Linked DNA regions of Nodosilinea sp. E11. The protein of the gene in region 3 interacts with the protein of the main gene of each other region in a pairwise test. Links are inferred from orthologs where the notes say so. Each region holds a gene or a part of one and is shown on either strand. Other genes may lie near its edges. The genes, in order: RRF56_RS11705, rlmN and ftsZ.

Region 1 (10,241 bases), 820 kb from region 3 along the record:
AGGGGCAAAGCCGTGCTGTTGTTGCCCTTAGAGGCGACATTCATGGCCACAAAAAACAGCGCAATCTGAGCGATGAATGCAACCCAGAAGGTGGGCATAAAAATGGCCGGGTTGCTGGCCATGACGCTCAGACCGCCAAAGGAACCCAGGGCAGTCAAAATTAGCCCGCCGCCGACAAAGGGCAGGGCCTTTTTGATCACGTTGGGGCCAACTAGGGTTTGCCCCTTAGCCTTACTGATGGCTTCACGAAAATTACTGGTATTACTCAAAGCCCTATCCTCTACAACAAAATAGATTTGGCAAAATAGATTTAGCTGCCCCGGTCAGGGCGATCGCCTCAGCCAATCAAACGTCAGAGCTAGCTTAGCGGCTAAACCTAGGTAAGCCGTTTTTCCTTACTTAAATTTTAGTCAACTTTAATCAATTGGGTAGCCGTGGCGGGGTGTGGATATCTACCCGCCAGTTGACCAAGGGTCACAGGTCGCTAGGGATGGCGGGCAGGGAAGATTACCATCGAAATAGCCTCGAAATGGCCATTGAAAGGGTGACGGCGAGTTCAATTGTCTAACTTAAGGAGCGTGGGGATGGTGGTTGACGCACCCAGAGAGAAGTCTTGTGGTCAGCAGCGGTCTAATTCCCGCTCTAAAGGGGCATCGCGACGCAGGCTGAGCTTGATCTGGGGAAGCATAGCTCTGGTCTCGCTGCTCTGGCCTGCGATCGCCCTGGCCCAAGACAGCTCCCCTGTGCAGTCAGACCGCGTAATTCGCTCCAACCGACGGATCATTATTCGGCAGTCGCCTCATATCTTGCGCCAGCCACCGATCATCATTTTGCCCTACCCCCGTCCTATCCCCGAAGCCCAGCCGGTGCGGGTCGAGTTCGATGCCCAAGGCACTGAATGGGGGTCTGTCTATCTCGACAACCGCCTAATTTATCGACCCCACAACTTCGATCGCCAAGAAACTCTCTACCTGCCGCCCGGTGGCTACCGCCTCGAAATTACCGGAGTGGTGCGCTCCGATGTCTGGGCCAGTGGATACCTCGACCTGGGCCGCGATAGCTCCCGGCTGGTGGTGATTCGCTTCTCCAAAACCGAAGGGGTAACGGTATCGGGCAGCCCCTACGTGTGGATCCCAGACTAGGGGTTGAAGGTTGACAAGTGGAACCCCTCCGACCTGCCAACCTTCCGACCTGCTAACCCTAAGCTAGAGCTGCAATCTTGATCGCGTCAGGATGACCGGGGTTGCCGTGGATCACTAGACTGCGCTGGTTGGCATGGAGGTGACGGGCGATCGCATAGATAGTCTCGATCTCGTCGGGGGCTCCTGCCTGGACGGCCAGTTCTGCCAGGCTCAGCGGTTCTGCACTGTGGGCTAGCGCCTTGACCACCGCCTGCTGAAGGTCGAGCACCCCAGCGGCAGCCTGCTTGCCCGCCTCAACCCCCGGCTGGTGGTAGGCATTGATATTCACCAGCGAGGCGTAGAAGCCCACCGCCCGCTCATACAGCGCAATCATCGCCCCTACCGTATGGGCATTGACTTCGGGAATGGTCAGGGTAATCGAGCCGCGACTGTTTTCGTACAGAGCTTTGCGGGTGCCTTGCAAAAAGCCAAACAGGTAGTCGCCGCTGGTGGTGCCCGGCTCTAGCTCTACCGACTCGCCTGCGCGGTCTTTGAGCACCTCAATGAAGGTGACAAAGAAGCTGGCCACACCTTCGCGCAACTGCTGCACGTAGGCGTGCTGGTCGGTAGAGCCCTTATTGCCGTAGACAGCAATGCCCTGGTAAACCAGGTTGCCATCGAGGTCTTTTTCTTTGCCCAGCGACTCCATCACCAGCTGTTGCAGGTAGCGGCTAAACAGCAGCAGGCTGTCTTTGTAGGGCAGCACCACCATGTCTTTTTCGCCCTTGCCGTTGCCCGCGTAGTACCAGGCGAGGGCTATCAGAGCAGCGGGGTTGCGGCGCAGGTCGGGCACGCGGGTGGCAGTATCCATTTCGCGTGCGCCGCCGAGAATGGAGCGAATACTGATGTTTTGCAGAGCGGCGGGTAGCAGCCCCACCGCCGACAGCTCAGAGGTGCGCCCGCCCACCCAGTCTCGCATCGGGAAGGTGGTCAGCCAGCCTTCGCTGAGAGCCTGGTTCTCCAGCTTGCTGCCCCGCCCGGTGATCGCAACGGCCTGCTTGGGAAAATTTAGCCCCCGCTGCTCAAACCGAGTGCGAACTTCGACCATACCGTTGCGGGTCTCGGCAGTGCCCCCCGACTTCGAGGTGACAATCACTAGGGTGGTGGGCAGTTTGTCTTCGAGGCGGGCCAGCAGGCGATCGATACCTTCGGGATCGGTGTTGTCAATAAAGTGAATGTCTAGGGGCGGAAAGTCAGGCCCTAGGGCCTGGGCGACAAACTGCGGCCCTAAGGCCGAGCCACCAATGCCAATGGAGAGCACATCGGTGAAGCGCGCTTGGCCAGGGGGGCAAATGCCGCCGGTACGCACCTGGCTAGCAAACTGCTCAATGCTGGTCAGGGTTTCGAGAATGTCTTGCTTGAGTTCTGGGGTGGGGGCGAGGTCGGCATCGCGCAGCCAGTAGTGACCCACCATGCGATCTTCGTCGGGGTTAGCGATCGCCCCGGCCTCCAACGCGGCCATATCAGCAAAGGCTTTCTCAAAGCGGGGCTGCATCTGGGCGACGAAGTCATGGTCAAAGCCCATACGGCTGACATCGAGATAAAAGCTCAGACCTTCGTGGTAGTAGAGCCAGTCTTTGTAGCGTTGCCAGAGGTCAGCTGCGTCCATCCTGTCACTCCTCGGTCTAACCGTGTTCACTAACGTCCTGAGGTGCAGTTTAAGATAGGACGGCGACGACAACAAAAAGGCTAGCTAAACATACCGCTAGTCTGGGGCAAGGAGCGGTAAAGCGATCGCTCCAGATTGCTCAAATCACGGGACCGCGCCTCCGGAATCTCACCTTTAGCGGCGGTTTGATCCGTTAAACTGGCGGCGATCGCAGGTTTTCTAGCTTAAGCTCCACACATAGATTCTTCGGAGACAGTGTACTACTCTATCTCTGTGGGTAAAACGGTTAAGGAGTAAGGGGTATGGCGAATGGTACGGGGAGGCGACGTGGTCGCGTGCGCAGCGTTTGGGATGACTTTAGAGCCTTTGCCCTCAAGGGCAACGTTGTGGAGCTGGCCGTAGCGGTGATCATTGGTGGGGCCTTTGGGGCCATTATCACCTCTTTAGTCGAAGATATCTTGATGCCTGCCATCATTAACCCTCTGCTGGCAGAAGCTGGTACTGACTGGCGTGAAGCCGTTGTCGGGCCAGGCATTCGTTTGGGCAGCTTTTTGGGCACCATCATCGACTTTTTGATTATTGCCTTGGTGCTCTATGTCATTATTCGAGCTTTTGAGCGCCTGAGGCGGAAAGAGGCCGCCGCCGATCCAGAACCCACCATCGAAGAAAAGCTTAACGACACCCTGACTCGGTTGACCGACTACCTAGAAAGCCGTTCTCGGTAGTCACCATTGGACAGATCAGCGGTCTGACCCCGGGCAGAGACAACTTTTAGCCAGAGTCGCTATAGTGAGGGCTAATTATTGGCTTCTGCCTGGTTTTTCTATGGCTTCTCAGCGTCTCACCAAACTCATCGACTTTCTTCAAACCGAGTTAGCGGTCTCATCGGAGGCGATCGCTATGGGTCTGCGCAAAGCGGGGCAGACGACAAACTTATTGCCCATGGCACTGTGGCAGTACGGCTTGGTAACCACTGAACAGCTCAGCCAAATTTTTGATTGGCTTGAGGAGTTTGGCCCCGCTGCCCCCTAAATACGAGGGCAAGTGGTCGAGGCCAAGACTGCGCTTCAAAGTGTTGCGGTAGTTACCAATTGCCTTCAACTAAAATTCGTCGTCGCTATAGCTCATAGTCGATTCGTTATCGCGGCGAGACCCCAACAAATCAAGCCGATCGACCCGCACTACTGGCTTTGAACGGGCTGCTCCCGTAGCGCGATCTTGCCAGTGGTCGAGCTTAAGAGCACCGCTTATACCAATCAAACTACCTTTGCGCACATAGTTAGCGGCGACTTCGGCATTTTTGCCCCAGAGCTCTAGATTAAACCAGTCGGGCTTGTCATCTCGACTGGATCGCCGCCGCACCGCTAGGGTCAAGTTGCACACCACGGTGCCCGACTCAAAATATTTGACCTCTGGGTCAGTGCCGACGCGGCCTACCAGAGTCACCACATTGATCGTCATTAGCTGTACGCCCAACTCTTGCCCCCGCATTGTAGGCGAAACTTCCCCCCCTACGCCTGGAACCAATGGGAGATTAGACTCGTCATGGGGCAAGCTGTTGGCAGCCTCAACAAACAAGCGGCGACATCCTTAAAAATGCTTAAATTTCAAGGCCTACCATCAGCCAGTGTTTTTTTAGTAACTGATAAATATTCTTTTACTGGACGCCTTGATACGAAACGTAATAGAATCCACTTCGACATCAATGTTGGCCCCTCGGGTTCAACGTTGAAGTTGGTTTCCTGTCTTTTCATAGTGTAGGGGCGTTATTGCCTGTGGCTCTCTTCGACAGATTTTCACGCGATATGGGTATTGACCTCGGTACGGCCAATACCCTGGTGTACGTTTCTGGCAAAGGCGTGGTGCTGCAAGAACCCTCTGTGGTTGCCATTGATCAAGTCGAAAAGAAGCCCCTGGCGGTCGGAGAAGAAGCTAAGCGCATGCTGGGTCGTACCCCTGGCAACGTCTTAGCGCTGCGACCCCTGCGGGATGGTGTAATTGCTGACTTTGACACCGCTGAGCTGATGCTCAAACACTTTATTCGTCAGGTACATGAGGGCCGCACCCTGGTGTCGCCCCGAATTGTCATTGGCATTCCCAGCGGTGTCACTGGCGTTGAGCGTCGAGCAGTGATGGATGCGGCTCAGCAAGCAGGCGCGCGCACAGTCTATTTAATTGATGAACCGGTGGCGGCAGCGATCGGAGCGGGTCTGCCGGTAGCTGAGCCCACCGGCAACATGATCGTCGACATTGGCGGCGGCACCACTGAGGTGGCGGTACTGAGCTTACAGGGCACTGTGCTGAGCGAGTCGGTGCGGGTGGCGGGCGATGAGCTGAGCGATGCCATCTCTAGCTACATGAAAAAGGTGCATAACTTGGTAGTCGGTGAGCGCACTGCCGAAGAAATCAAAATCAACATTGGCTCGGCCTACCCTAACCCCGACGATCACGAGATTGCCATGGATGTGAGGGGTCTGCATCTGCTGTCGGGTCTGCCCCGTACTGTTACCGTAAAGAGTGCTGAAATTCGTGAAAGCATGGCCGAGCCGCTGTCGGTCATTGTAGAAGCGGTGAAGCGTACCCTAGAGCGCACCCCACCCGAACTGGCTGCCGACATTATCGATCGCGGCATTATGCTGGCCGGGGGCGGCGCTTTGCTCAAGGGGCTCGACACCCTAATCAGTCACGAAACCGGCATCTTAGTGCATGTAGCGGCAGATCCATTGAGCTGCGTGGTGCTCGGTACCGGGCGAGTGCTAGAAAACTTTAGCCAAATGGGGCGAGTTTTCAGCGGGCGGAGCCTCTAGGTCCGCGTTAGAGTCGTCATCTACCCCGAAAGTATGTTTGCTCTACGCCGCTGGTGGACACGTCATGCCCTCAAAGCGGGAATGGTCACTCTGGCCGTTTCCTCTGCTTGGCTATTGCGGGCCAGTGATGGGGCCTTGATCTACGAAGCCTATCACTGGATGACTCGGCCCTTGCAGCCGGGATTAAGCCGTGAACAGCAGTTTGAAAATAGCTATATTCTTGAGCTTCAGCAACGCATTGTGGAGCTAGAGAATCAAAACCGCGCCCTCCAAACTCTCGATGCCTACGAAGGCACCATTACCACCGAGGGCATTCGCGCTACGGTAATTGGTCGGGGGGCCGACCACTGGTGGCAGCATGTCATTCTCAATCGGGGCACGCGCAGTGGTGTGGCTGTGGGCCATGTAGTGACCGGCCCGGGTGGTCTAGTGGGTCGGGTGGTCGCGGTGTCGCCCAGCACCTCACGGGTGTTGTTGGTGAGTGACCCTACTAGCCGGGTGGGTGCGAAGGTAAGCCGCAGCCGCGCCATGGGCGTGGTGCGAGGGCAGTCTAACAACCGGGTGGTAATGGAGTTTTTTGAAAAGCTGCCTGACATCAACACGGGCGATGTGATCGTTACGTCTTCCTATAGTCGTCTGTTCCCCCGCGATATTCCCATCGGGCGGATTGAATCGATTGATCTAACCAAAAGCCCTGCTCCAGAGGCGGTGATTCAGCTATCGTCGCCGCTGCCGGTGCTGGAATGGGCCATTATTCATCCGTTTGAACCTCAAGAGACCGTTGACGATCCGGTGCTACCTGGGGCCAACCCAGAGAACGGGGCAGTACCGGATGACAACGCTGGGTCAGGGTTATGACCCAGGGTCTGCGGGTAGCATCGCTGCCGCTATGGCGGCGGCCTTGGGTAATTAATAGCGCTGTCACGGCGGCTTCGGTGGGGGCTTGCCTGCTGCTGCTGCCTAGCCGGATTCCGGGGATGCAGCTGCTAGGAGTGACGCCCCACTGGCTGCTGATCTGGGTAGTTGCCTGGAGCATTAAACGAACTCAATGGGAAGCTGCGATCGCAGGGCTAGTGCTAGGGCTGCTGCAAGATGCCATGACGTCTCCCGACCCGACCCACACCCTCAGCCTGATTGTGGTCGGCGTGTTGACGGCCCGGCTGCAAAAGCAGCGCTACCTGCAAGAAGACATCGTATCGGTAGCGCTAATTGTCTTTGCGATGGCGGTGATTGCTGAAACGGTGCTGGCGCTGCAAATTAGCTTTCACCAGCTCATATCGACCACGTCTCTCTACCCACCCCTGGGCAAAATCTGGCTCTACCACCAGCGCATCGCCCTTAGCTCGGCTATTTTAAGCAGCTTGTGGGCACCGGCCCTCTACTATCCGCTTAACCGCTGGTGGGATCGCTACCCGTCTGACGGGTAGAAGTCTGGCAAGTAGCGATCGCAACGAGAGCACCCCTAGCGTCAGTGTCTAGAGACGGTGTCGGTTTAAGGTCGATCGCCGCTGTAGCATCTGGCAGGCCGTCCACAGGTTAGGGATTAGGTGGGTAGGGCGAAACCCCTGGAGATAGGTGTTGCTGCGAATGCCGCAGGTCACGGCAACGGTATCGAGTCCGAGGGTTTGACCCGCCATAATGTCGGCTTCGGTGTCGCCAATCATCCACGACTGGCTGAGGTCGTAGCCCTGGCGCTGCTGGGTGGCGATCGCCGCTTGCAAGCGCTCAATTTTGTGACTAGCCTGGTTTTGGTAGGCGGCTTCTACCTCAGGCATGCCGTATAAGTCACTGATTGCCCAGCCGAGATCGTGCTGGTCTAGAAACCGCATCACCTGGTTGGGGGGCCGCAACGTAACCAGTACCACCCGCACCCCACACTGGTGCAAAATATCTAGGCCTTCACGGGCCTGCACCTGTACCTGATCGTGATCGAGTAGGGTGGCGTGATTGACGATGCGGCTCACCTGGCTGAGAAAGCTGTCAATATGATGACCTTCGAGACCCGACCAATGGGCAATTTGGCGATCGGGCACGCGGTTTTGTTTAAAGGTCCAAAACTGGGACTTAGAGAGGTAACGCACGGTCAAATTGTCGCCTTGAGCTGTAGCCAGGGCTTGAACCCAAGCTAGCCCCTGGCGATAGGTGGCGTAGTAGCGCTCAGAGACATCGGCTATGGGGCCGTCAAAGTCGCAAAAGATTGTAGTTGCGGACATGGGCTACAGAAACTCCTCACCGTTAGGGCGACCTGGTGCATACCACCAACTGACACCTTGTATAAGCTTTGTTAATGGTTTCTTTACAAACCTCAAAGCTCATTTACTGTAGCAACCTCCATTCAAAATGGCTACTGGGTATCCCCTTAGTCTTCGCTTCACGGTGATACTCCGTTGAATGAAAAAGCTCGCCTTCAAGCGGGGGCATCGCGATCCAAAATCAGTGTTACAGGGCCATCGTTGTGAATCTCGACCTGCATCGTCGCTCCAAATTGGCCAGTTTCGACGCACAGACCGCTGTCTCGTAGCAATGCCACAAACGCGTTGTACAGAGCCTCGGCCTGGGCTGGAGGGGCTGCCCCCTCAAACGAGGGACGGCGACCCTTACGACAGTCGCCGTAGAGGGTAAACTGGCTGACCACCAAAATGTCGCCCCCAATTGTTTGTACAGAGTGATCCCAGCGATCGCCCTCCTGGGCCGATCTTTGACCGTCGCTATCCAACGACGGAAACAACCGCAGATCTAGGCACTTGCGGGCCATCCAGGCCAATTCTGTGGTCGTGTCGGTGGGAGCAATACCCACCAGTAGCGTTAGCCCCCGGCCAATGCAGCCGACCACGTTGCCCCCTACGGTAACGCTGGAGGCCGTCACCCGCTGCACTACGACTCGCATGCTAGCTGCTGCGCAAATTTTTGCTGCCACACCGTTCGAATCTGCTCTGCGGCCTGAGCCATATCGGTGTCGCTAGGAGCCTTGCCCAGGGTGCGAAACACCTGGAGTTCGAGGCCCTTTAGGCCCAGTTCTTGAGGATGTTGCCCATCCGGGTAGCGGGGTTGCAGCACAAAGTGAACATGGTAGGGTGGCTGGTCAACCCAGAGGCTGACGTAAACCCGCTCGGCCCCCATAGCCAGGGCGATCGCCTCCGACATCTGCTGCAAAAAAGGTCCCATAGAGGCCGATTCAGCCTCAGAGAGATCCCAGAGGTTTTCACGATGGGCACGGGTTTTGACAACTACCGACCCCAGCCCGTAAGGGCCAACGCAGTGGTCAGCCACCCACCACGAGTTTTCGGCAATGGTGCCGCCGGGTACGGTCTCTTTCCCGGCCAAAATTTGACAGGCTAAACAATCGGGATGGAGTTGGCTGCCGGGGTCGGTCATTGGGCCAAGGGGGTTACCGAATAGGAGAAGGGTTTAGAGGCGAGGCGTTAGGGCTTCAGACTGGAGGAATGCGCTCACGGTTGTGCTCTCAGCCTTTAGAGAGTGTTTGAAAAGTGATTTGCTGTCACTTTAGTCACCTGCCGCCCCCCTGCCCCCTTTCTAAGGGGGATTTAAGGGGATCGTCACTTTGGCGACAAGAAACAGGACTTTTCAAACGTCCTCTTAATCCTGTCTCAAAGTCTCACCAAAACCTGTTCGCCGTCAATGGTGGCCTCAAAGCGGGTCAGGGGCCGTTGCGGCGGGCCAGAAACGACGCTGCCGTCGGGGTTAAACCGCCCACCGTGGCAGGGACAGGCAAACAGCCCTTGGGCATTATCCCAGGGCACAGTGCAGCCAGAGTGGGTACAGACAGCGCTGACCGCAATGACTGACTCTGGTGCGCTAGGGTCGCGAATCACGGCCAGGTTGTTGCCCTGGATATTTTGGCTAGCCAAAACACCGGCGGCGTCTAGGTCAGCCACGGTGCCTACAGCCACTAGCTCCCCCTCGGTAGCTGCCGGGGGGGATGAATCAGACTGGCAAGCTGCGATCGCCACCGGCAACGAACTGGCCAGCAGCCCCAGCCCCAGCCGATTAATAAATACTCGACGCTTCATAGTGATGAATTTTCCTGTGCTGCAATGCCTTTACCTGTCCTATTTGCCAAACCCCAGACCTCGACTGGCCGAGGGGAGGCACAGGCAGTCGTTAAGCTGCTGCCGCAGGGTGTCGTGGTCCAGCCCCTGACCAATTAGCACCAGTTGGTTCTTGGGTTCACCTTTCCAATCGTCGTCATCGAGCGAGAAGCGCTTGCCGCTGAGGTGAAAAATGTGGCGCTTGGGGCTTTCGTCGAACCAGAGAATACCCTTGGCCCGAAACACTGACTCGGGCAGCAGGTTATCTAGAAAGTTCTGAAATTTACGAATGGCAAAGGGGCGATCGCTAGCAAAGGACAGCGACGTAAACCCATCAATGGCCAGGTGGTCAGAGTGGTGCCCGTGGGCATGGTGATCATGATCGTGGTCATGCTCACAGTGGCCGTGGTCGTGGTCGCAATTGGCGTGGTCGTGGGCCTCGTGGTCGTGGGCCTCGTGGCCATGGGCAGCATGATCGTGGTGATCGTGCCCGTGATGGTCGTGGTCGTGGTCGTCTTTGGCGCGATCGCTCCCAAAATATTTGTCTGACTCAAACAAGCCCACGCTGAGAATCAGCGGTAGCGGCACTTCAGAC
Region 2 (10,261 bases), 1.3 Mb from region 3 along the record:
CCCCGCAGCCGTCCCCAAATCAAAATGTCGCCCTCGGCCACCAGCGAACTGCCGGGGTTGGCATCTCCCAACACCACAATGGTGCCAGGATGACGAATTTCGACCCCTGAGCGCACTGTAGTTCGCAGGTAGAGCGGTTCAGCTAGAGGGTTGCCGGGGGTTGCCGGGGACTGCACTAGGGTGTCTTCGGCCGCGATTTGATCGACCGAGTAGCCCGAGGCTACGGCCGCCATAGCGGTTTGGCGGCGACTGGTGGCTACGCGCTTGAGGGTAAGTTGGGCGGTGGTCAGTACCTCGTCGAGAGACTGAAGCTGGCGGGCATCGAGCAGGCGATCGCGGGCGGCCATGTGCACTACGGTATGGGGTTGCCAAAACTGCTCTCCACCGTGGAGCCGTTGCCTAAAATGCTGTAACAGTTCGCCCCAGGAGAGCGCCCCACCCTCGGTGTTGGCTGGGGGATCGTTGGGCAGCAGCAGCACCAAGTGGTCCGCTTCGCTGCGCAGCCTCAGCTGGGTTCGAGGGTCAATGGGTGGAGCCGGTACGACTGGGGAGGGGGGTGGTAGGTCAGAAGGCTCTGGGGGCTGGTCTGGGGGTTGTTCTGGGGGCTGTATGGCAGGCAGATTTGGAGCGATGGAATTGGACGTGATGGGTGCTGGAGTCACGGAATCTGGGGCAATGGGATCTGGGGCGGTGCCAGAGTCTGTTATGGCGGTAGGGGCAGAATTGTCAGGAGCCATAGGGAAAAGCGGGAATGAAAACACAGGGCCAAACCTAGTGCTGCCATATTAGATCACCGAGGTTGGGGCGGCAGGATAGATCAAGGTCGGTTTTCCCCTTGCGGTTTGCCCCAGGCTGTTGGTTATGATGTTGAGAGTTCCACTACGGCGTTGGTGACTGCCAACAATGTTTGTCGATCTATGTTTGTTCCGAACGGGAGCTAAGCTGCATCGGCGGCAGTAGACCGAGCTTGTACTCGGAAACTTTAAGCCAAATGCCAAGGCACCCACCTGGTTTTCCCAGGTCGGAAACTGAGGTAAGACGGCGCTGCGGTGGAACCCTCAATATTTTCAATTCCCCTGTCTCTCTCCGTGAGATGGGGGAATTTTGCGGTTGGGCTTGTTTTTCCCTGTTTGCTCTACCAACTTTCTCAAGATTTGGAAAAATGTGATTTAGCTTACTTGAACGCTAGTATTGACAGCAGGGTTAACTTGAGGCGAAAGCCTGGCTCTGGAGGGGGTGGCCAAGTTATCTCAACCTGTCGGTAAAGCGTCGGTGATGTGTGTTTAAGGGCTTGAGCCGTTGAGTTCGGTTGATTTTCCCGCCAGTGTAATTCGTTTGGAGAATGGGCTTACCCTTATCCACCAAGAGATTGCGGCAACGCCCGTGGTAGTGGCCGATGTTTGGGTGAAGGCCGGGGCGGTTACTGAGCCGGCAGAGTGGTCAGGCATGGCTCATTTCCTGGAGCATATGATTTTTAAGGGCACGGATCAGCTGCCTCCCGGGACCTTTGACTATGCCATTGAAACCCAGGGGGGCATGACGAACGCGGCCACGAGCCACGACTATGCCCACTTTTTTATCACCATTGCCGCCGAGATGTTGCCTCAGACCCTGCCCTACCTGGCGGATCTGTTGCTGCACGCGGCGATTCCTGCCGATGAGTTTGGCCGCGAGCGCCAGGTGGTGCTCGAAGAAATTCGCCAGGCCCAGGATGACCCTGACTGGCTGGGTTATCAGGCGATGTCGGAGCTGGTATACCAAGATCATCCCTACGGTCGCCCAGTGCTGGGCACGGCGGAGATTTTGCAGCAGCGATCGCCCGAAGAGATGCGCTGCTTTCACCAGGCCTACTACCAGCCCGACAACATGACGGTGGTGATTACGGGCGGCATTCCCCTAGAGCCGACGGTGGCCATGGTCAAGCATGCCTTTCGAGGGTTTGCGTCGCCGCCGCCCTGCCCGCCCAGAGCAGTGGCCCCGGTGCCCACCCTGAGTGGGGTGCGCCGCGAAACCCTGTACTTGCCTCGGCTAGAGCAGTCGCGGCTGTGCATGGCCTGGCTCGGCCCCGGCATTGACCAGCTCGAAACGGCCTACGGCCTAGATATACTGGCGGCAATTTTGGCTGAGGGGCGATCGTCGCGGCTGGTGCGTGAGCTGCGGGAAGACCGCCAGCTGGTGCAAGATGTGGGGGCCAGCTTCTCTATGCAGCGGGAGTGCAGTCTGTTTACGATTCAGGCCTGGCTCGATGGCGACGATGTTGACCGGGTAGAGGCGATTGTGTGCGATCGCATTAGTGAGCTGGTGGCCAAACCGATCTCCGACGCTGAGTTGGCTCGGGCCAAGCGCTTGCTGTGCAACGACTACGCCTTTTCGACCGAAGCCCCAGGGCAGCTGGCCGGGCTCTACGGCTACTACGGCACCATTGCTGCTGCCGAGCGCTGTCTTGCCTACGTGCCCACCCTTCAGAGCTATACCGAAGCCCACCTGCGTCAGCTAGCGGCTCAGTACCTCACTCCCCTGCGCTACGTGTCTACCATTCTGCGCCCGGCCTAAGCCCCCTGGGCAGACTATAGTTAAACTGGCCAGAGCCGCGCTGGTTTCCGCCCTCGTAGTCATCCCTACGCTTGGTTTCCTGCTTCAACTGTTCCCTTCGCTAGTTATTTTTTGCCTGTGACAGCTTCTCTTCTCCAAGCGCCGCGCCTACACCGCACTGTTTTAGCCAACGGGTTAACGGTTCTCGTTTTAGAAAACTCCGTCGCCGACATTGTCTCAGCCCGCATTTTTATTCGAGCTGGCAGTGCCTTTGAGACCCCCCAGCAAGCAGGGCTGGTGAGCTTCTTGATGGGATTGCTGACTAAGGGAACGGCCAAATTGTCATCAATGGCGATCGCTGAAACCGTTGAGTCGGTCGGTGCCAGCCTCGGCACCGATGCCGCCGCCGACTACAGCGTGATCAGCCTCAAAACCGTTTCTACAGACTTCGCCGAAATTTTTGCCCTGGCCGCCACTGTGCTGCGTCAGCCCAGCTTTCCCCTCGACGAGATTGACCTAGAGCGCCGTCTCACCCTGCAGCAGATTCGCTCCATGCAGGAGCAGCCCTTTACCCTAGCCTTCAACCAGCTGCGCCGTGATATGTATGGCGATCACCCCTACGCTCTTCCCGGCGTAGGCACAGAAACTACGGTAGAAGCCATCACCCAGCAAGACCTGCTGGACTTTCACCGCCAGCACATGCGCCCCGACAATGTGGTGGTCACTATCGTCGGCCGCATTACCCCTGAGGCCGCTCTGACTCAAGTTGAGCGGGCCCTGGGCGACTGGTCAGTCCCCGCTGTGCCACTCCCAGCCCTCACCCTACCGGCCGTAACGACCGCGCCCACTTGCTCCGTGGTCACCCAAGAAACCAATCAGTCGATTGTGATGGTGGGTTACTCGGCTGCCTCTGTCAAGCACCCTGCCTACCCTGCCCTGAAGCTGCTGAACACCTACCTAGGCAACGGCCTCTCTAGCCGCCTGTTTGTCGAGCTGCGCGAAAAACGCGGCTTGGCCTACGATGTGTCAGCCTTTTACCCTACCCGCCTGGGATTGTCGCAGTTTGTGGCCTACATTGGTACCGCTCCCGAGAACACGGCTACCGCCCTAGAAGGGCTGCGGTTTGAGGTTGAGCGTCTGTGCACCAGCTTACTCTCTGACGAAGAACTGCAATCGACCAAAAACAAACTGCTGGGTCAGTACGCTTTGGGCAAGCAAACCAACGCTCAGATTGCTCAACTGCTGGGCTGGTACGAAATTTTAGGGTTGGGGGTCGAGTACGACCAGCAGTTTCAAGACATGGTGGCCGCCGTGACGGTGCTCGATGCCGAAGCCGTTGCCCAAGAATTTTTCCGCACCCCCTACATTTCGCTACTGGGGCCAGAGACTGCTGTGCGCCCTGTAGCCCAGGCCCAAGCTTGACTGTACCCACCGCCATCTAGCTCCCTGGTGATTGGATTGGGATGCTGAGGTTGCTGGTCAGTCTATTGTGCTGTTCTGTATGCAGGTGGGCGCTTTGCCCGCATAATGGGGCATCGGCCCGATAGGGAAAGGAAGGACGCGTGGGTACCGGATTAATTTTGGCGCTGGCTGGTTTGTTGGCGGGGGTGCTGGCCGGTTTCTTGGGCATTGGGGGGGGCACGGTGATGGTGCCCGTAATGGTGGCCCTAGGCCTGTCGGGGGTGCAGGCGGTAGGCACGAGTACCCTAGCGGTCGCGTTGATTGCCTTGGTCGGTAGCCTGCAAAACTGGCGTATGGGCTTTCTGAAAATCAATCATGTTGCGATGCTAGGCCTGCCTGCCCTAGTCACCGCCTATCTGGGGCAAGCCGTGGCCACTGCCCTGCCAGAACATGCCTTGCTAGCCATTTTTGGTCTATTTCTACTGTTCAATATCTACCTGATTGGGCTAAAAAAGCAGGTGATTCGCCAGGCCACGCGGGCCGAAGTCGACGGCGAAACTGGGCTGCCGGAGGTTGTGCCGCAGCGGCTATCGCCGACGGTGCTGCGCCTGGGCATTGGCGGTCTGGCTGGGTTTTTGGCCGGGCTGTTTGGGGTAGGCGGCGGTGTGGTCATGGTGCCATTACAAATTTTGCTGCTGCACGAGCCAATTAAGGCGGCGGTGCAGACCAGTTTGGGCGCGATCGTGATTACGGGCCTGTGGGCCTGTCTATGGCATGCCCAGGCGGGCAATGTGCAGTTGGCTACCGGCCTGATTTTGGGGCTGGTGGGGGCAATTGGTGTGCAGGTCAGCACCCGCTATTTGCCCCGCCTGCCTGACCGGGCGGTGACTATTATGTTTCGGCTGCTACTGGCCCTGCTGGCTGGGTATTTTTTCGTCAAAGCTTGGTCCAGCTATACCCTCGTCGCGTCGTGAGCCTTGGTGGGTCTAGCCTATCGATGGGGTCGTTTGAAAACAAAGCTGAGGGCAGCTAGATCGCCAGTTTTGATAAAGCCTGCTGAAGTTAGTCTCGCTCTGGTGGCAAGGGGGAGGTAAACGAGCTAGCGTGCGGATGATGTCTCGTGATCTTCTATGCGCCCCTTGTTCACTAGCCCCCTGACTGTGGAAATGGTGACAGTCTCGCTTCACAATTTGCCTGAGCGGTTGGAGGGGTGCCGCATTGTGCAGCTGTCTGATTTTCACTACGATGGGCAGCGGCTCTCGCCTCGGCTGTTGCAGCAGGCGATCGCTCAAGTCAACGAGTTGGCCCCCGACTTGATTGCCTTGACCGGTGACTATGTGACCAACGATCCGGCTCCTATTTTTGAGCTAGCGGATTGCCTGGGCCAGCTCAAAAGTCGCTATGGCACTATCGCAGTGCTCGGCAACCACGACAACATTACCCTGGGCGGGCGGTATACGATTCTGCGATCGCTCCAACAGGTCGGCATTCGCACCCTCTGGAACGATATGGCCTTTCCCCTAGGTGATGAGCTGCCGGTGGTGGGGCTAGCCGACTTTTGGTCGCGCGATTTTTGTGCCGCCCGTCAAGTGCTCGATGCATTGCCCTCGTCTCACCCCCGACTGGTGCTTTCGCACAACCCCGACAGTGCCGAATTTTTAACCCCCTGGCGGGTCGATTTGCAGCTCTCGGGCCACACCCACGGCGGCCAAATCGTGCTGCCCGGTTTGGGGCCTGCCCCCGCCCTCAGTCAGGCTTTGCGGCTGTCGGTGCTGGCTCGGTTGCCCGTTGGTCTGCCCCACCGCAAACGCCACTGCCTGAAAATAATCCGCCATTGGGAATGGACCTCGGGTTTGCATCGGGTAGGGCGCAACCAACTGTACGTGAACCGAGGCCTAGGCAGCTATGCCCCAGGCCGTGTGCGTTGTCCGCCAGAGGTGACGGTGCTGAAGTTAGTGCGAGCGTAAGAGTTTGAGTTGAAGGAGCTGTGTCTAATGCCGGCTGATCTCAAATTTTGCTGCTCATTTTAGGGATTGAGCTACCGATTCACCGATATCTCAACCTTCTGTTGTCTAGGCAATCAGGGTTGGACATGGGTCTTCGGAGGCCAGCTCTTGGCTATTGTGCTGGTCGGGGGGCAGAAAACCGACGGCGGACAGAATGGCTTTGAGGTTAACACCGTCTTCGAGCAGGCTGATATGGCCGCTGTGGGGTAGGGGGTAAATGCGGGGGTTGGGCAGTAGGGTGGCCAGGCGCTGGGCTTCTTCGAGGGAGGGCAGCAGGCGATCGCTCAAAGAGGCCACTAACAGGGTATGAGCTTTGACCCGGTGCAGTCGCAGGGGCTCTAACCGAAACTGAGACAGTAGGTTCAGCCGCCAGGCGGTGCTGGCCTGCGAGACGGTGCCGATGGCTCGAATCAATGCCTCGCGATTGGCGACGCCCATGCGGCTGAGGTCGGCCATCATGGGCAGGCTACCCAGGGTAGACCCCTGATAGAGCGGCGGTGCCACCCAGGTCGTTAGGCTAGCTACCCAGTGAAACCAAGGAAATCGGTGAAATGACGAGGCCGAATTGACCAAAATTAAATGGCTGGCCAGGGCTGGGGCTAGGGCCACTACCCGCAGGGCCAGGCAGGCTCCAAAGGATTCACCACAGAGGTAAACCGGCCTGGCAATCGATTCTTGCCCAATCAGCTGCACCACCTGAGCGGCCATACTGTCCCAGGAGGATAGGTCATCGCTAGGCAGGACGAGGCAGCGAATGTCAAAATGGTGCTTGAGGCGATCGCACTGGGCTGAGAAGAGTTCGCCACTGCCGTCCATGCCAGGCAAATAGATGAATAGCGGCCGGTGGGGGTGTTTCCCCGCCGGGGCATAGAGCTTTAGACCATCAGGTTCTGGCATGGGCAATCAACAAATAGCAGGGCAGCAGGCAATGAACCGTTCAGCAACAGCCAGCCCTTAATAGAAGCCCTGTTTGAGTAAAGTCGCAATTTCATCTTGACAGCACTGGGCTAGCTCAGTGGCTAGGGCACTGGCTCCTTTGCTACGGTAGCGCGATCGCAGGCGATGGTCGACTCGCACCGGATGTCCAATCAGCACATCTACCTGTTGATACAATACCGCTGGATGTAACCCTGGCTGCTGAAAGAGGGGCTCAGAGGCGTCAAAAAAGCTCAGCCACCGCAGGGGCACCATCGGGTTATTGCTTTCCCGATGGGCCGCAATTGCAACCGGTACGATAAACAGCTCCTCTACCGGTGCCCGCAACGCTAAGTGGGCAAATCCCCGTTGAAATGCATTCAAATTGTCCGGGGTCGTCTGATTCACCATGGGAGCCGCCCCTTCTGGGAAAATACCCACCGACTCACCATCCCCTAACACTTTCATGGCCCGGCGAAAGAAGGCAGTTTGGCCTTTCTCGGGAGTATCTAACGGTAGGCAGCCGAGGGCATTGATGACGTTGCTCAACCCCGGCACCTGGCTCATGTAGTGGTGACAGGCAAACCGCACTGGGCGATTTACGACGCTCATCAGCAGCGGCGCATCCATGATGCTGCGGTGGTTGCTAACCACAACCATGGGCTGGTGAGGCGGCAGCCGGTCTTGGCCGTGCACCGACACCCGCACCCGCGACAGGGTGAGCAGCCAATGAGAGACATCCAGCGGGGTGGCCTTGAGGGGCGTTAGTAGCGGCAGAGGAGCTAGAGCCATTCCAGGAAAATAATCATAAGGTCAGGAAAGCTCTGCCCATCCCTTTATGAGAATGGCAGAGCCCTATGTGTCATTAACTTAACAAAAACCGTTGCGCTCAGAGGGGGGCAACCCCACCAATTTGGACGAGATCTCCCTCTTGGCCTAGACCTACTGGCGAGACGCCCGCAGCTGGCCACAGGCGGCATTTTCCTCTAGCCCTCGCGAGTAGCGCACGGTAACGGCAATGCGGCGGTGCTCGAGTTCGGCGACAAAACTGCGAATGCTGGCCTCGCTGGGGCGCTGGTAGTCGGCCTCGTCAATGGGGTTGTAAGGAATTAGGTTGACGTGGCTCTGAAAGCCGCGCAGGTGCTGGGTCAACTCAGTGGCGTTGGTGGGCTGGTCGTTGAGCCCGGCCAGCAAAATATACTCAAAGGTCACCCGCCGACCGGTGAGCTGCACGTACTCGCGGCACTCATCGAGCAGCACCTCTAGGGGGTAGGCCCCGGCACTGGGAATGAGCTGAAGCCGCTGGGGTTGGTTGGAGGCGTGCAGGCTCACCGCTAGGGTTACCTGAAGCTGTTCTGCAGCCAGGGCACGAATGCGGCCCGGCACGCCCACCGTAGATAGGGTGATGGCGCGTTGGCCAATGCCCACATCGCGGTTGAGGCAGCGGATAGCGGCTACGACGTTGGTGCTGTTGAGCAGCGGTTCGCCCATGCCCATAAACACGATGTTGCTTACCCGCTGACCAAAGTCTTCCTGCACCGTCAGGACCTGATCGACGATCTCGTGAACGTCTAAGTTGCGAATAAAGCCCCCTTTACCCGTAGCGCAAAAGTCACAGGCCATGGGGCAACCCACCTGGGATGACACGCACACCGTCAGCCGCTTAGCCGATGGAATACCCACGGTTTCAATCACTTGGTCATCGCGCAGCTTGAGCAGATATTTCACGGTGCCGTCGCTGGCGACAACCCGATGGTGCAGGGTCGAGCGGCCCACATCAACCGACTCCATCGCCTGTCGCCAGGCCTTGGGAAATACGGTGATATCTTGGAGCGATCGCGCCCCCTGATGATATAGCCATTGGTACAGCTGCTTGCCCCGATAGCTGGGCTGCCCCTGGGCCTGCACCCACGCGGTCAGCTCTTCCAGAGATTGACCCAGTAGGGGCGAGTTGGCTGCTGCTAACGTCGCAGGAATCGACCGAGATGAATCATCGGTGGTAGATAGAGGGGTAACAGCCATGGCAGCAAAGAAGGCACAGTCTTTTATTCTACTGGCTTCTCTTCGCGCTGACTGTAAGGCTGGGTACTCGGCGATCCTGCTTATGCTTGAGGAGATACGTTGCTCACGTTTGTAAAGCCTGACCAATCACCCTCTACAAGAGAGTTGTAGGCTATTGAACAGTTTCTAATCGCAATCCCTAGCGACGGTGACGGCTGGGGAAGTTATCGGGGTCGGTGCTGGGCTTGGGGGTGGTCGTGTTGGTGCGCATTAGATCTACGAGTCCTTCCGTCAACATTTTTGGATCCATAAAGACCACTTTGGAGTTGTCGCTCTCCCCAAGCTTTTGGTTGGCTTCCACGTAGCTCTGAGCTAGCAGATAGTTGAGAATCTCGCCAGTGTCGCTGCGATCGGCCAAGGCCTTAGACAGCATTTGAATCGACTGCACCGTGGCCTCGGCCCGTTTAATGGCAGCTTCCTGCTCGCCCTGGGCTTCGAGCACCATGGCCCGGCTTTTCAGCTCTGCCGCCTGCTGCAACTGCATCGATCGCCTCACCTCTTCGGGAGGAATAATTTCTTGCACTTCAACCCGTGTGACTTTGACCCCCCAGGGCTCAGTGGCTTCATCGAGTTGGGAGAGCAGGGCTCGGTTCAATTCATCGCGGGAGGAAAAGGTCTTCTCAAACTCCATCTTGCCGATTTCCGATCGCAGGGTAGTCGTTACCAGTTCTTCAATGCCCTGCTCGACATTTTCAATGGCGTAGTAGGTCAGCTCTAGCTCTAAAATGCGCCAGTACACCACCGCATCTACCTCTAGCGACACGTTGTCGCGGGTAATGGCCCCTTGCTTGGCCACATCAAGAATTTGTTCGCGCACACTGTCTCGCAGCACGATGTAGTCGAGCACGGGCACAATGAAATTTAAGCCTGGCTTAAGTTTGCGGTTGTAGCGCCCCAGTCGCTCGACTAGGGCCTCAGTACCCTGGTTGATAATGCGTACTGAGCCAACGGTATAGCCAATGATGATTAACGCCAGAATTCCAATGATCGACGGCACGGACAGCCCCCAGAGAGACTAAAGGTCGAGTAAGCCTGTTCTACCGACCAGTGTACCGATTTCTGCTGAAAATGGGCTAAAACTCGCTGCAGGCTACATGTTTGAGCACAGTCATCGGCCCCATCGATTTAAGCAGCGCCAATTGCGCTGGGTCTTTGACCAGCAGCGATCCAGCAAACCCCAGCGAGTTTACCGGAATCGATTGGTAACTCTCCTGCTGACGGGCCACGGCCATCATCCAGGTGCGGGTGACCAGCAGGTTGTAGGGCAAGGTTTGGGGCGATTGCTCCCACTTGGCCCCTAGGTGCTCAAGCAGGCTGCGGTAGGTGCTCAGCATAGTGTCTCCCTG
Region 3 (10,112 bases):
CTAGATCAAACCCCGTCTACTCGTTTAGAAGCGGGAAGAAATGACCCACCGGGCCTTGGCCTTGGCCAATGGCCAGAGCATGGTTGAGGGCGCTGGTCACGTAGTCTTTGGCGGCTTGGACGGCAGTGAGGGGGTCTTTTCCCAAGGCTAGGTTAGCGGCGATCGCCGCCGACAGCGTGCAGCCGGTGCCGTGGGTGTGCTTGGTTTCTACCACTTCTGCCTCTAGCACTACGACCTCGCGCCCGTCATACCAGATATCGGTACTGCGTAAGTCAGCGGTCATGCCGCCGCCTTTCACCAAGACGGCCTGGGGGCCGAGCTGATGGATTTTGCGGGCGGCCGCTTCCATATCGGCCAAGGTCGCAATGTCTAAGCCGCTGAGCAGCTGGGCCTCGTAGCGGTTGGGGGTGAGAATGCAGGCCTGGGGAATCAGGCGGCGGGTGAGAGTGGCGATCGCGCCATCGTCAATCAGCTGTGCCCCAGTACGCGACACCATCACTGGGTCGACCACTAGCGGAATGTTGCTGGGCAGGGATTTTAGGGCTGTAGCCACTGCCTGAATAATGGCTTCATTCAGCAGCATGCCGGTCTTGATACCCTGCACGGCAATGTCGCCGGTCACCGCATCGAGCTGGGCGATGACGGCTTCAGGCGACAGCGCATCGACCCGCGTGACCCCCAACGTATTTTGGGCGGTAACACAGGTCAGCACGCTGGTGCCGTGAATTCGGTGGAAGGCAAAGGTTCGTAGATCGGCCTGAATACCAGCCCCACCCCCACTGTCTGAGCCAGCGATGGTGAGGGCCGCAGGCCATGAGGGCGGCAGGGTCATGGCTAACGGTTGTTGTTGGGTCGCCGCCGCTGCAAAAATTCGGGAATGTCGAGCCCGGCTCCCAACCCGCCACTCCCCCCACTGCTAGCCGGAGGGGTAATGGGAGGAGCCGCCAGGGTGCGTTTAAAGGGGGTAACGCGGGCCACCTCGATCTCGGGCTGAGCCCCGGCACGAGTGTTAAAGCCGGTGGCAATCACGGTGATGCACACCTCACCCTGCATGCGCTCGTCGATCACGGCCCCAAAGATAATGTTGGCGTTGGGATCAACCCCTTCGTAGATGATCTCGGCAGCGGCATTGACTTCATGCAGGGTAAGATCGGATCCGCCCGTGACGTTAAACACTGCCCCAGAGGCACCGTCGATGGAGGATTCGAGTAGGGGAGAGGAGATCGCTGCGATCGCCGCTTCCCGCGCCCGCGACTTGCCCGATCCCATACCAATGCCCATCAGCGCCGTACCCGCATCGGCCATAATGGCGCGCACGTCGGCAAAGTCGACGTTGACTAAGCCGGGGATGGTAATGATGTCAGAAATGCCCTGCACCCCCTGGCGCAAAATGTCGTCGGCGGTGCGGAAGGCTTCCTGCACGGGGGTCTGCTCAGAGATCACCGAAAGTAGCTTGTCGTTGGGGATGATAATCAGCGTATCGACTCGGCCCTGGAGGGCGGCAATGCCCTCGTCGGCCTGGTTCATGCGGCGGCGTCCCTCAAAGGTGAAAGGGCGTGTGACCACACCTACGGTAAGGGCACCGGCTTCCTTCGCTACCTCTGCCACAATGGGGGCAGCCCCCGTACCGGTACCGCCCCCCATACCAGCGGTGATAAAGACTAGATCAGATTCTTCTAGGGCGGCGGCAATTTCTTCGCGCGACTCTTCGGCGGCTTTCTGGCCGATAGCAGGGTTGCCCCCCGCCCCTAGCCCACGGGTCAACTTTTGACCAATGTGCAGGCTGTTGGTCATGGTGGTGTTGTCGAGGGCCTGGGCATCAGTGTTAACTGACCAGAACTCAATCCCGGCGAGGCCGCTGCTAATCATGCGGTTGACGGCGTTACAGCCGCCACCACCGACCCCAATTACCTTAATGCGGGCGACGCTGCTGGGCAAAGCCGAGTTATTGGTGTACGTTTCTCCGGGCATAGCTCTGGCATTATGGGGTTGACTGGAGTTAAGCTCGCCGTGGCTAAATGGGTTAGACGGGCTAGCGAAGGCGGTCACAGCATCAGCCGACGAACGCGGATCCGAGGTCGCAGACTCAGCTTGGTGAGATGAGTAAGCCTCGTAGCCAGCATCGCTGTGGCCAGCACCATTGCCGTGGGGATCGTCAGGAAGCATAGAATTTGAGGCCGTAGACAATATATTAATTACCCGTACTAGATAACCGAAGATAGCACCTAAGCCCTAAAAATCTAAACCCCAGCTGATTCTAGACAACTATAGAGTACTTCGCTGAAAAAAAACAAATTGCCTTGGCAAGTCTTAAACTACCTGATTTAACCACTGAAATTAGAAAAATAACCGCTCCAGCCCAAATATATGGAGTCAATTTTGAGTGGCAAAAAGCCCTGGTTGGTGAAAGGGTCTAAGGCCAATCCTTTGAGCGATCGCCCTAGACAATTCTTTTAGATGACTCTCCTAGACGATTCAAGGAGTGGATCCTGAATTGGTTGATGTTGCTCGGGCTGCTGGGCTAGGAGCGTCTACTACGGCGACCGACGGCACCTCAGGGTTGCTGAGGTCAATGCGGGCCACCTCGGTGTCAGAGAGCTGGTTGGGGAGGTTGCGCATTTTGTCGAGGGTGGCCAGCTGTTGCTCTAGCTCTGGGCTGTAGGGGCCTAGGTAGACGGTGCCCAACGCGGTTTCGAGCACCAGGTTATTGGGGTCGTGCCAGTTAATTTCGCTAATGGTGACGGGGCTGTTGCTGATGGTCTCGTAGATTTGGGGCCAGTAGCGTTGGTACTGGGTCTGAATGCCCCGCAGTTGCAAAGTCGGTAGTTGTGGAGAGGCGCTGCCTAGGCCAAAGCTAGCCAGGGGCATCCAGGCCCCGTGGGCATCGAGAAACCCAGCCTGAAGATATTGAGCATCGGTGGTGTCGGCATTGCCGACGGGCAGCACCAGTGCCACGGGTACGCGCTCCTGCACCCGTACATTGAGGCGGGGCGGCAGCAACTGCCGGGTGACTTCGGCCGTCACAATCGGGCCGCGATCGCGCAGCTGTCGAGCTAAGATTTCTGGCTCGACCTTCATCAGGGGCTGCGGGTAGGCCAGCGGTACCAGGCTCTGCACGGTCTCATCGCTGAGCAAGTGGTTGCCGCTGACATTGATCTGAGCTGGGCTCTCGATCAGCCACACGGGGCGGGTCGCTCCCCAAAAGATGGTGGCCGTGAGGCCCGTCAAAGCCCAAAATCGCCACAACGCCTGGCTAATCGAAATTCGCCGGCGGCGGCGGAGGGTTTGCCGTCGAGTCTTGAGTTCGTCGCGGGAAAGGGATGAAACGCGGGTCATGGCATCGGGGTAGAGCTGCTAGCCCAGGGATAGGAGCTGCCACAAAACGCTGGCCGCAGGAGTCAATCGGGCTGAAACCTCTGCTGACTTTGGGCCGCCTTTAGGCTGATGCCGATTTTAGCGTCTGTAGAGATTCCTGCAACGCTTTTTCCCACCGACTGGCTAAATCGGGGTCGGTAAAGGGAATGCGGTAGGTTTCGCCGCTGGTGGTGGCGATCGCCAACTCAATGGTGCCCTTGGCCGAGTCAACATCGTCAGCCGCCGGCTGACCGTCAATCTCTAGCTGAAGGGTGGCCACCTCGTGCAGCGATAGGGTGGTTAAGTCAATGGGGCCTTGGCGGGTGGGGCGGCCCCAGGTGAGGTCGTCGCCCCGCTGCCCCAGCATTGAGCGAATGTCATACTTACTGCGATCGAACTCGGTGGCCCAGGCCTCATAGGCCTGCACCTTTTGAAATTCGTGCCAGCCGGCCCAAGCTAAACCAATAAATACTGCCAGTAGGGGCAGCCACAGCAGTCCTCGTTCCATGGGGGTTATTGGGAAATGAGTGAGCAACCGGCGCGAGCCGGGGGGTATGCCTTGTATCCTAAAGCCTGGGTCGGCTTACCAAAATGTAAAGTCTTACTACAGCGGGTAACGGAACATCCCGCCCCCGTGGAAAAGTAAGCCTTAAGCAGGCAACCTGCTGACTTAATTCACGTTATGGAGGCTGGTACATTGGTATTTTTACCTATTTTGGCGGCGGTTCCCCACACCCCTAGCTGGAGCCCCACGGTGGGAGCGGTCATGATCCTTTGCAATATTTTGGCCATTGTCATTGGCAGGCTCACGATCAAGTATCCTAGCGCTCCGCCAGCGATGCCCTCGCCCTCTCTGTTTGGTAATTTTGGTCTGCCCGCCGTGCTGGCTACCACTAGCTTTGGCCACTTGCTTGGTGCCGGGGCAATTTTGGGTCTGGCCAACTTGGGTGTGCTCTAGCGCAGCGCCTTTGGGGTCAAGACATTTGAGGTCAAGAGAATAGTTGGCGATCGCCGTCGGTGGAGGTGGCGCGGCTGCTCTAGGGTGCGCTGGGGCTCTAGGTCAGTCTTGCGTCTACCTCGGCCAGGCGATCGGCTTCGGACTAAGCCAGGGCTTCGCGACAGTCAAGTTCTTGGCTAGCAGCCAAAAATCGATCATCGAGGCGGCTGAGGCGCTGACTCGTCGGTGTAGTCTGATGTCACCCAGGCGTTGAGGGTAGTGGCATAGGGCCGTAGCCTGTCGAGTTGTTCTTGTATTCAGTCGGGGCTAAACACGGCCCGATAGATGAGTTTTTGACTTGTATATGGCCCTTGCGGCGATCGACTAGGCCCAGGGGTAGCAGTTCACTCTGCACTCAAGAGTTGTCGATGGGAACGGTAGTTTGCTCAAGCACCTTTTGTTAGAGACTAAGGATCGGCACTCGCAGACTCGACTGGTCCATCTGCCGAGCATTGAACGCATAACAAAAATGGCCGACTAGGAATTTTGCCGCAGGGTGGTATCGGCACAGCGCTAGACGCCGGTGGGAGCGGTGGCGGTAGACGGCTCCCCTGATAGGGAGCCTGACAGGGCTGGGTGAACACTAACACGACCAAAATTCACCCAAATTGTAAACGTCAAGCCAGCAGATTTTAGCTTACAAAAGTATCTTGCGATCTTGAGTAGACGTCTAACGGCTGCTCAAATTATGTTAGTTCTACTTCGGGTCAAGCCTGCTTATGGATTGACCTGGCAACGGTGCTATCGGGTCGGTTTAGCGCGATCGCGGCGGTGGGCAAAGGGCCAACTGTCATGGAAGCGTTAGCCGGACCCGAGTCAGACTCCTGCCAACCCGGAGCGATCGCTGGACTCCAGATCTAGATTTGCGTTTAGCCTAAACCTGTTCCCTGTAGCTATTTCTTCCTATGACACAACTCACTTCAGGTTTAAAACCTTGTCGAACAGTATGGCCAACCGATTTGCCCTAAAGCCTACGTCGCCGGTTTCACAGTCGAGCAGTGTGGTACGGATCCATAGCGCTATCGCTTCTGCCTCAGCTCCGGCTCGGCAACTGCTGTTGATTGATGATGAACCGGATATCTGCTGTTTGGTAAAAGATGCCCTGGGAGAATTTGAGGGCTGGCAGGTGACGACCTGTCAAAATCCTAGTCATCTCGATGCAGTTAACTCGCCGCTGTGGGATGCTATTTTGCTAGAGGTCTCGGTAACTCGGCTGGGGGGCTTTGCCTTAGTACCCGCCCTTCGTGCCAACCCGCTCACCCGCCAAAGCCCGATTGTGCTGTTGACGTCTCAGGTGATGCCCCGAGACTACGCCCGGTTTCAGCAGATGGCGATCGCGGGTGTGATTCCCAAGCCCTTTGACCCAGTTACCCTGGGCCGTCAGATCGCTGTGCTGTTGGGTTGGCCCGAGGCTAGGGGCGGTTGCTAGCCGCGACCACTCTCTCTCTCCCAGTGGTTTTTCTGTTGTTTGCACCCTATGTCTCTACTGCCCTCTTGGCACTTAACCCCCACTCGGCAGGCCATTCTAGACTTTGTAGCCGATGTCACCAATCCCAGGCATCCCGATTTTGTCGATCGGGCCAGTCGCATTGCTGTGTTCGATGACGATGGCACCCTCTGGCCCGACTGCCCAATGTCATTGCAGTGCTACTTTTTGATCGATCAAATTCAAGCGCTGGCCCCTAAGACCCCGGCTGTCGCGAACCGACAGCCCTTTAGAGCCCTGCTAGAGCAAGATTATGTCAGCCTGCAAACGGTGAGCAAGCCAGATCTGCTAGCGCTATTTGACGAGATTCATGCCGGGCTGACGCCCGAAGAATGCGCAGCGTTAGCCCAAGACTGGTGGGGCAGCGCTATTCATCCTCATCTGGGTCGGCCTGTGGGGAGCTGTTACTTTCAACCCATGCAAGATTTGCTGGCCTACCTGACGGAGCACGGGTTTGTTCCCTATATTCTGACCTCTGGCAGTCTCGATTTTGCTCGGGTGGCAGCAGCAGTATGCTATGGACTGCCGCCTGAGCGGGTGATTGGCAACAGCCCCCGCACCCGTCTGAAGTTTTGTGCAGAGCGAGCTGATCTGGTCAATTTGGCGAGCCTGGGTAGTATTGCTCCGCCTGAGGAGGCAGTAAATGTCTTACACCGGCATCTGGGGCGGCGACCGGTGCTGGCGGCTGGGAATGGCCTCAGTGACTTGGCGGTGTTAAGGTACACCGCCAGCGGCCCAGGCCGTCGCTTGACGCTGCTGATCAATGCCAACCTGCCGTCCCCGATCGCCTCGGTAAACCCTGCCCCCGCTAGCTTAATGCGGCGATCGCCGCCGGGCGTGCTACCGGCAGATTTGCCCCGAGGTGGGCTGATGGTAGAGGCTGAGCGAGACTTTAGCCAACCGTTCCCGACGGTGGCGGTGCCTCTATCGGCTGTGGGGTAGCCAGCGATGCCTGCTGACTGCGTTCCCAGAAAAAGCCCAGGATGTTAGCTATTTGAGACAACATCAGCAGGCCCGACAGCGCTAGGCCTTGGCCCAGGGGGCGCTGGGGAAGAGGATAGGTGAGCAGCTGCCAGTAAAACCGCAGGGGCTCTACCTTGACCTGACCTGCCTGGCGGCGAGCTTTAACCTGGTGGAAACAGTAGGCTCCTCGACCGTAGTTAAAGTGCTGTCGCCAAAACCGCTTGAGAGACAGGTGATGGGTGTGGTAGACCTGCATGCCCGGAGCGTAGGCCATCGGCAAGAGATGCTGAAGCCAGCGATCGCAGAATTCGCGATCCTCCCCCGCAGCCAGGGAAAAGGCGGTGTCGAACCCGCCCAACCGCCGAAATTGCTCTGTGGCCATGGCAAAGTTGTTGGAGGCAAAAAAGCTGGGCTGGTGATGGGTGTTGTAGTAGTCGTAGAGGTAGTCGATTAAAACCTGGCTGGCGGTTGAAAAGAGATTGTCAGGAAGGGCATTGATGGTGTGGCCGCCGACGAGGGCCTGGGGCTGGGTTTGCAGCTGGGCCTCTAGGGCTTGCAGCCAGTCGGGTGCGGGCTGGCAGTCATCGTCAGTAAAGACCAGGTATTGGCCCTGAGCTTGGGCGGCCCCGGCATTGCGGGCGCGGGCGGGGCCGCCGTTGGTCTGACGCAGCAGGGTGAGATTAAGGGTGCTTCTAAAAGGGGCTATGGTAGAGGCCATAGATTGGGCGCTGCCGTCGTCTACTACCACCACCTCAACGCGATCGCGCGGGTAGTCGAGCTGAGTTAGGGCCGTTAGACAGCGGGTCAAATACTCAGCTCGGTTGTAGGTGGGAATCACAATCGAAAAGAAATAGGCTGACATAGATGACATCTCACAGGGATGGTGCGGTACAGGTGGCGTCGTCCTGATAGTGCGCTAACGATGTTCCTAATGAATCATTAGCTCTAGGCCCTGGGGTCTTTGACCGGGCTTTGAGCAAGATTGGAGCATGGCGTTGGCTTTGCGGCAGCCGCCCAAGGAGTCACTGACATCAACTATGCTTTAGCAACGACTTTCAAGAGCCGCTATCTGGAACTGCCTATGCAGGTCAAACTAGACCGTTTGAGATAAAGGGCGATCGGTAGAAGCTACTCCATTGCCCTGCTTTATCTTCGACCATTCTTGGTCGGTAAAGTTTTCGTGGTAAGAACGCTCAACGTTGATATTCCAAATGTCGTGGCTTTCGCCCACAATATTTTTAGCTGCTAGTAGCGCCGACAACATGGAATGATCTTGGTTGTTGTAACGATGCATGCCATTGCGGCCTACCGTTTGCAGGTTTTCAAACGTCTTGATGTAGTCCTCTAGCACCTTAAGATGCTGACGATATTCGCCGTCATACACCGGGTAGGCCTTAAACTGGCGAATAACGCAGCCATCCTCTACATCTTCTGCTTCAACCCCTAGGCTTAGACGGGCGATCTCTTGGGAGGCCAGTTTGATCAGCTGATCATTGGGCATTTCCCACAGATCGTCTCCTTCGCTGCAAAAATATTCCATTCCCAGGCAGGTTTTGCTCGGATCAGGCACCATTTCTGGGCTCCAGTTCTTGAAGTTTTGAATGCGTCCCACCTTAAATTCAGGGCTGTGAATGTAGAGCCAGTTATCAGGAAAAAGATCGGGCTTGTCGATCACCAAAGACACAATTAAGAAATCGCGATACTTTAACCCCCGTGCCGCCGCGAGTACCTCCTCCGGAGGCAATGGGTCAAGTCGGTGCACCAACAGGGCGATCGGCATTGAGTTGATAAAGTGATCGCCGACTAAATCAAAGGTTTGGTCTCCTGTTTTGGCTACTACTTTAGTAATACGTGTGCCTTCGCGCTCAACTCGTACCACTTCGGTGTTGAGATGTACCGGTGAACCATGCACATTCAGCAGGTCTTGGCAGCGCTCCCACATCATGCCTGGGCCGAGGCGAGGGTAGTCAAAGGTTTTGATCAGGCTTTTAGCATTTTGATTGCCAAAGACCGCATTGAGAACTGCTTGCTTAAGTGACATATTCTGAATGCGCTGAGCAGCCCAATCGGCTCGAATCTGGCTACAGGGAATGCCCCAAACCTTCTCAGTGTAGGTCTTGAAGAAAATGCGGTAGAGCCGTTCACCAAAGCAATCAATCACCCATTCTTCAAAAGTTTCAGGCTCAACGCCTTGAGCTAAGTACTTACGACTTTTGGCTTTTAAATAGCTGAATAGAATGAGAGCACTAGTAACTGGGCCTAGATTTTTTAGGGTTTTTAATAAAGATAATGGATAGTCGTAGAATTTGTTGTCATAATAAATTCTTGATAGCCGAGGTGTTTGGATGAAATCATCACCTAAAATTTCTTTCCAAACTACCTTTACTTCGTCTACTTTAGTAAAAAAGCGGTGGCCACCGATATCGAAGCGATAACCTTTATAGGTTTCAGTGCGAGAAATACCACCTACCTTATCGGCTTTTTCCAGCACGATTGACTTACGACCATGCTTCATTAATTCATAGCCTGCGGTCAATCCGGCTGGGCCACCACCGATGATAACTACGGGAGAAGAGTCCATCGATTTTCAAATCTCCGAAAAACAATTGTAGACTGCGAGACTTAGATATACTCTTAAATGCTAATACTCTCGACGCAGATCAAGCAACTTTGTTGCGGGTCTCAGGTGTAAGGAAGGGTTAGTCGATGAATACCAGGCCGTTAGCTGCTTAGGTTTTTAGCCAAGATAGCTTTCGGAAATGATACCTTACTGAGCCGTAGGCAAAGGCTGCACCACCGTAGATAAAGTAAAACCAATGCCACGGAATCACGCACAGGGTAAATAGCCCTCCCCGCTTGCGCCAGAAAAAGTGATAGACCCGACGATTGATGATTAAGAGGCTAAGGGCGCAGGCGATCGCCACTAGTCCCAGTCCAGGTAAAGCCCAGAGGGTTGCTAAACTCCCTACTAAAACAAAACTGAGCACCACGCTCAAGCGATTCGACCAATCTAGGTTGAGATCGTTCATGGGCTGGCGCTGGTTAAGAATCAGCTCAGTCCAGGGGAGGGCACGGTAGAAAATTTCGGCTCGCAACAGCGAGATGGGCCGCCAGCACTTAAGGTGTTTAACCTGAATATGCTTGCATAGACGAATGCTGTATCCCGCCTGCTTCAGCCGGTAGCCCAACTCAATGTCTTCGACGCAGGGTTTGAGGTAGCGTTCGTCGAACCCGCCTACGGCCTTAAAGGCCTCAGCGCGAACGGCCCCGCAGGCCCCCCAAAAGGTGGACGCAATTTCTGACGACACCTGG

Evidence for each region.
Region 1: the proteins of ftsZ (region 3) and RRF56_RS11705 interact in binary tests that used the Escherichia coli proteins (3 or more experiments, as listed by UniProt). The link is inferred for Nodosilinea sp. E11 from one-to-one orthologs.
Region 2: the proteins of ftsZ (region 3) and rlmN interact in binary tests that used the Escherichia coli proteins (3 or more experiments, as listed by UniProt). The link is inferred for Nodosilinea sp. E11 from one-to-one orthologs.

The regions. Positions count from the first base shown.
Region 1 is NZ_CP136520.1:2,122,953-2,133,193, forward strand. Bases 3,635-6,581 are described here. They hold RRF56_RS11705 (rod shape-determining protein), read left to right. Parts: upstream 3,635-4,565; coding sequence 4,566-5,597; downstream 5,598-6,581. Other genes in these bases: RRF56_RS11695 (DUF2949 domain-containing protein), read left to right, coding at 3,635-3,822; RRF56_RS11700 (single-stranded DNA-binding protein), read right to left, coding at 3,892-4,251; mreC (rod shape-determining protein MreC), read left to right, coding at 5,631-6,455; mreD (rod shape-determining protein MreD), read left to right, coding at 6,452-6,581. Also shown: RRF56_RS11675 (Bax inhibitor-1 family protein), read right to left, coding at 1-269; RRF56_RS11680 (hypothetical protein), read left to right, coding at 585-1,142; RRF56_RS11685 (glucose-6-phosphate isomerase), read right to left, coding at 1,201-2,790; large conductance mechanosensitive channel protein MscL, read left to right, coding at 3,093-3,515; more of RRF56_RS11695, read left to right, coding at 3,616-3,634; more of mreD, read left to right, coding at 6,582-7,024; RRF56_RS11720 (HAD family hydrolase), read right to left, coding at 7,073-7,810; dtd (D-aminoacyl-tRNA deacylase), read right to left, coding at 8,005-8,484; RRF56_RS11730 (diadenosine tetraphosphate hydrolase), read right to left, coding at 8,472-8,972; RRF56_RS11735 (ubiquinol-cytochrome c reductase iron-sulfur subunit), read right to left, coding at 9,206-9,628; RRF56_RS11740 (GTP-binding protein), read right to left, coding at 9,668-10,241. UniProt on the Escherichia coli protein: Forms membrane-associated dynamic filaments that are essential for cell shape determination. Acts by regulating cell wall synthesis and cell elongation, and thus cell shape.
Region 2 is NZ_CP136520.1:4,261,916-4,272,176, forward strand. Bases 6,837-9,803 are described here. They hold rlmN (23S rRNA (adenine(2503)-C(2))-methyltransferase RlmN), read right to left. Parts: upstream 8,877-9,803; coding sequence 7,797-8,876; downstream 6,837-7,796. Other genes in these bases: RRF56_RS21195 (lysophospholipid acyltransferase family protein), read right to left, coding at 6,894-7,646; RRF56_RS21205 (stomatin-like protein), read right to left, coding at 9,055-9,803. In the rest of the region: septum site-determining protein MinC, read right to left, coding at 1-737; RRF56_RS21170 (pitrilysin family protein), read left to right, coding at 1,300-2,553; RRF56_RS21175 (M16 family metallopeptidase), read left to right, coding at 2,665-3,954; RRF56_RS21180 (sulfite exporter TauE/SafE family protein), read left to right, coding at 4,095-4,907; RRF56_RS21185 (metallophosphoesterase), read left to right, coding at 5,064-5,900; RRF56_RS21190 (alpha/beta hydrolase), read right to left, coding at 6,006-6,836; more of RRF56_RS21205, read right to left, coding at 9,804-9,912; RRF56_RS21210 (ATP adenylyltransferase family protein), read right to left, coding at 9,989-10,261.
Region 3 is NZ_CP136520.1:2,934,807-2,944,918, reverse strand. Bases 1-2,818 are described here. They hold ftsZ (cell division protein FtsZ), read right to left. Parts: upstream 2,167-2,818; coding sequence 835-2,166; downstream 1-834. Other genes in these bases: RRF56_RS15285 (cell division protein FtsQ/DivIB), read right to left, coding at 2,476-2,818; thiD (bifunctional hydroxymethylpyrimidine kinase/phosphomethylpyrimidine kinase), read right to left, coding at 17-832. Also shown: more of RRF56_RS15285, read right to left, coding at 2,819-3,336; RRF56_RS15280 (hypothetical protein), read right to left, coding at 3,437-3,862; photosystem I reaction center subunit PsaK, read left to right, coding at 4,037-4,312; RRF56_RS15270 (hypothetical protein), read left to right, coding at 5,090-5,212; RRF56_RS15265 (response regulator), read left to right, coding at 5,298-5,780; RRF56_RS15260 (HAD family hydrolase), read left to right, coding at 5,829-6,779; RRF56_RS15255 (glycosyltransferase family 2 protein), read right to left, coding at 6,730-7,662; RRF56_RS15250 (NAD(P)/FAD-dependent oxidoreductase), read right to left, coding at 7,894-9,381; RRF56_RS15245 (glycosyltransferase), read right to left, coding at 9,530-10,112. UniProt on the Escherichia coli protein: Essential cell division protein that forms a contractile ring structure (Z ring) at the future cell division site. The regulation of the ring assembly controls the timing and the location of cell division.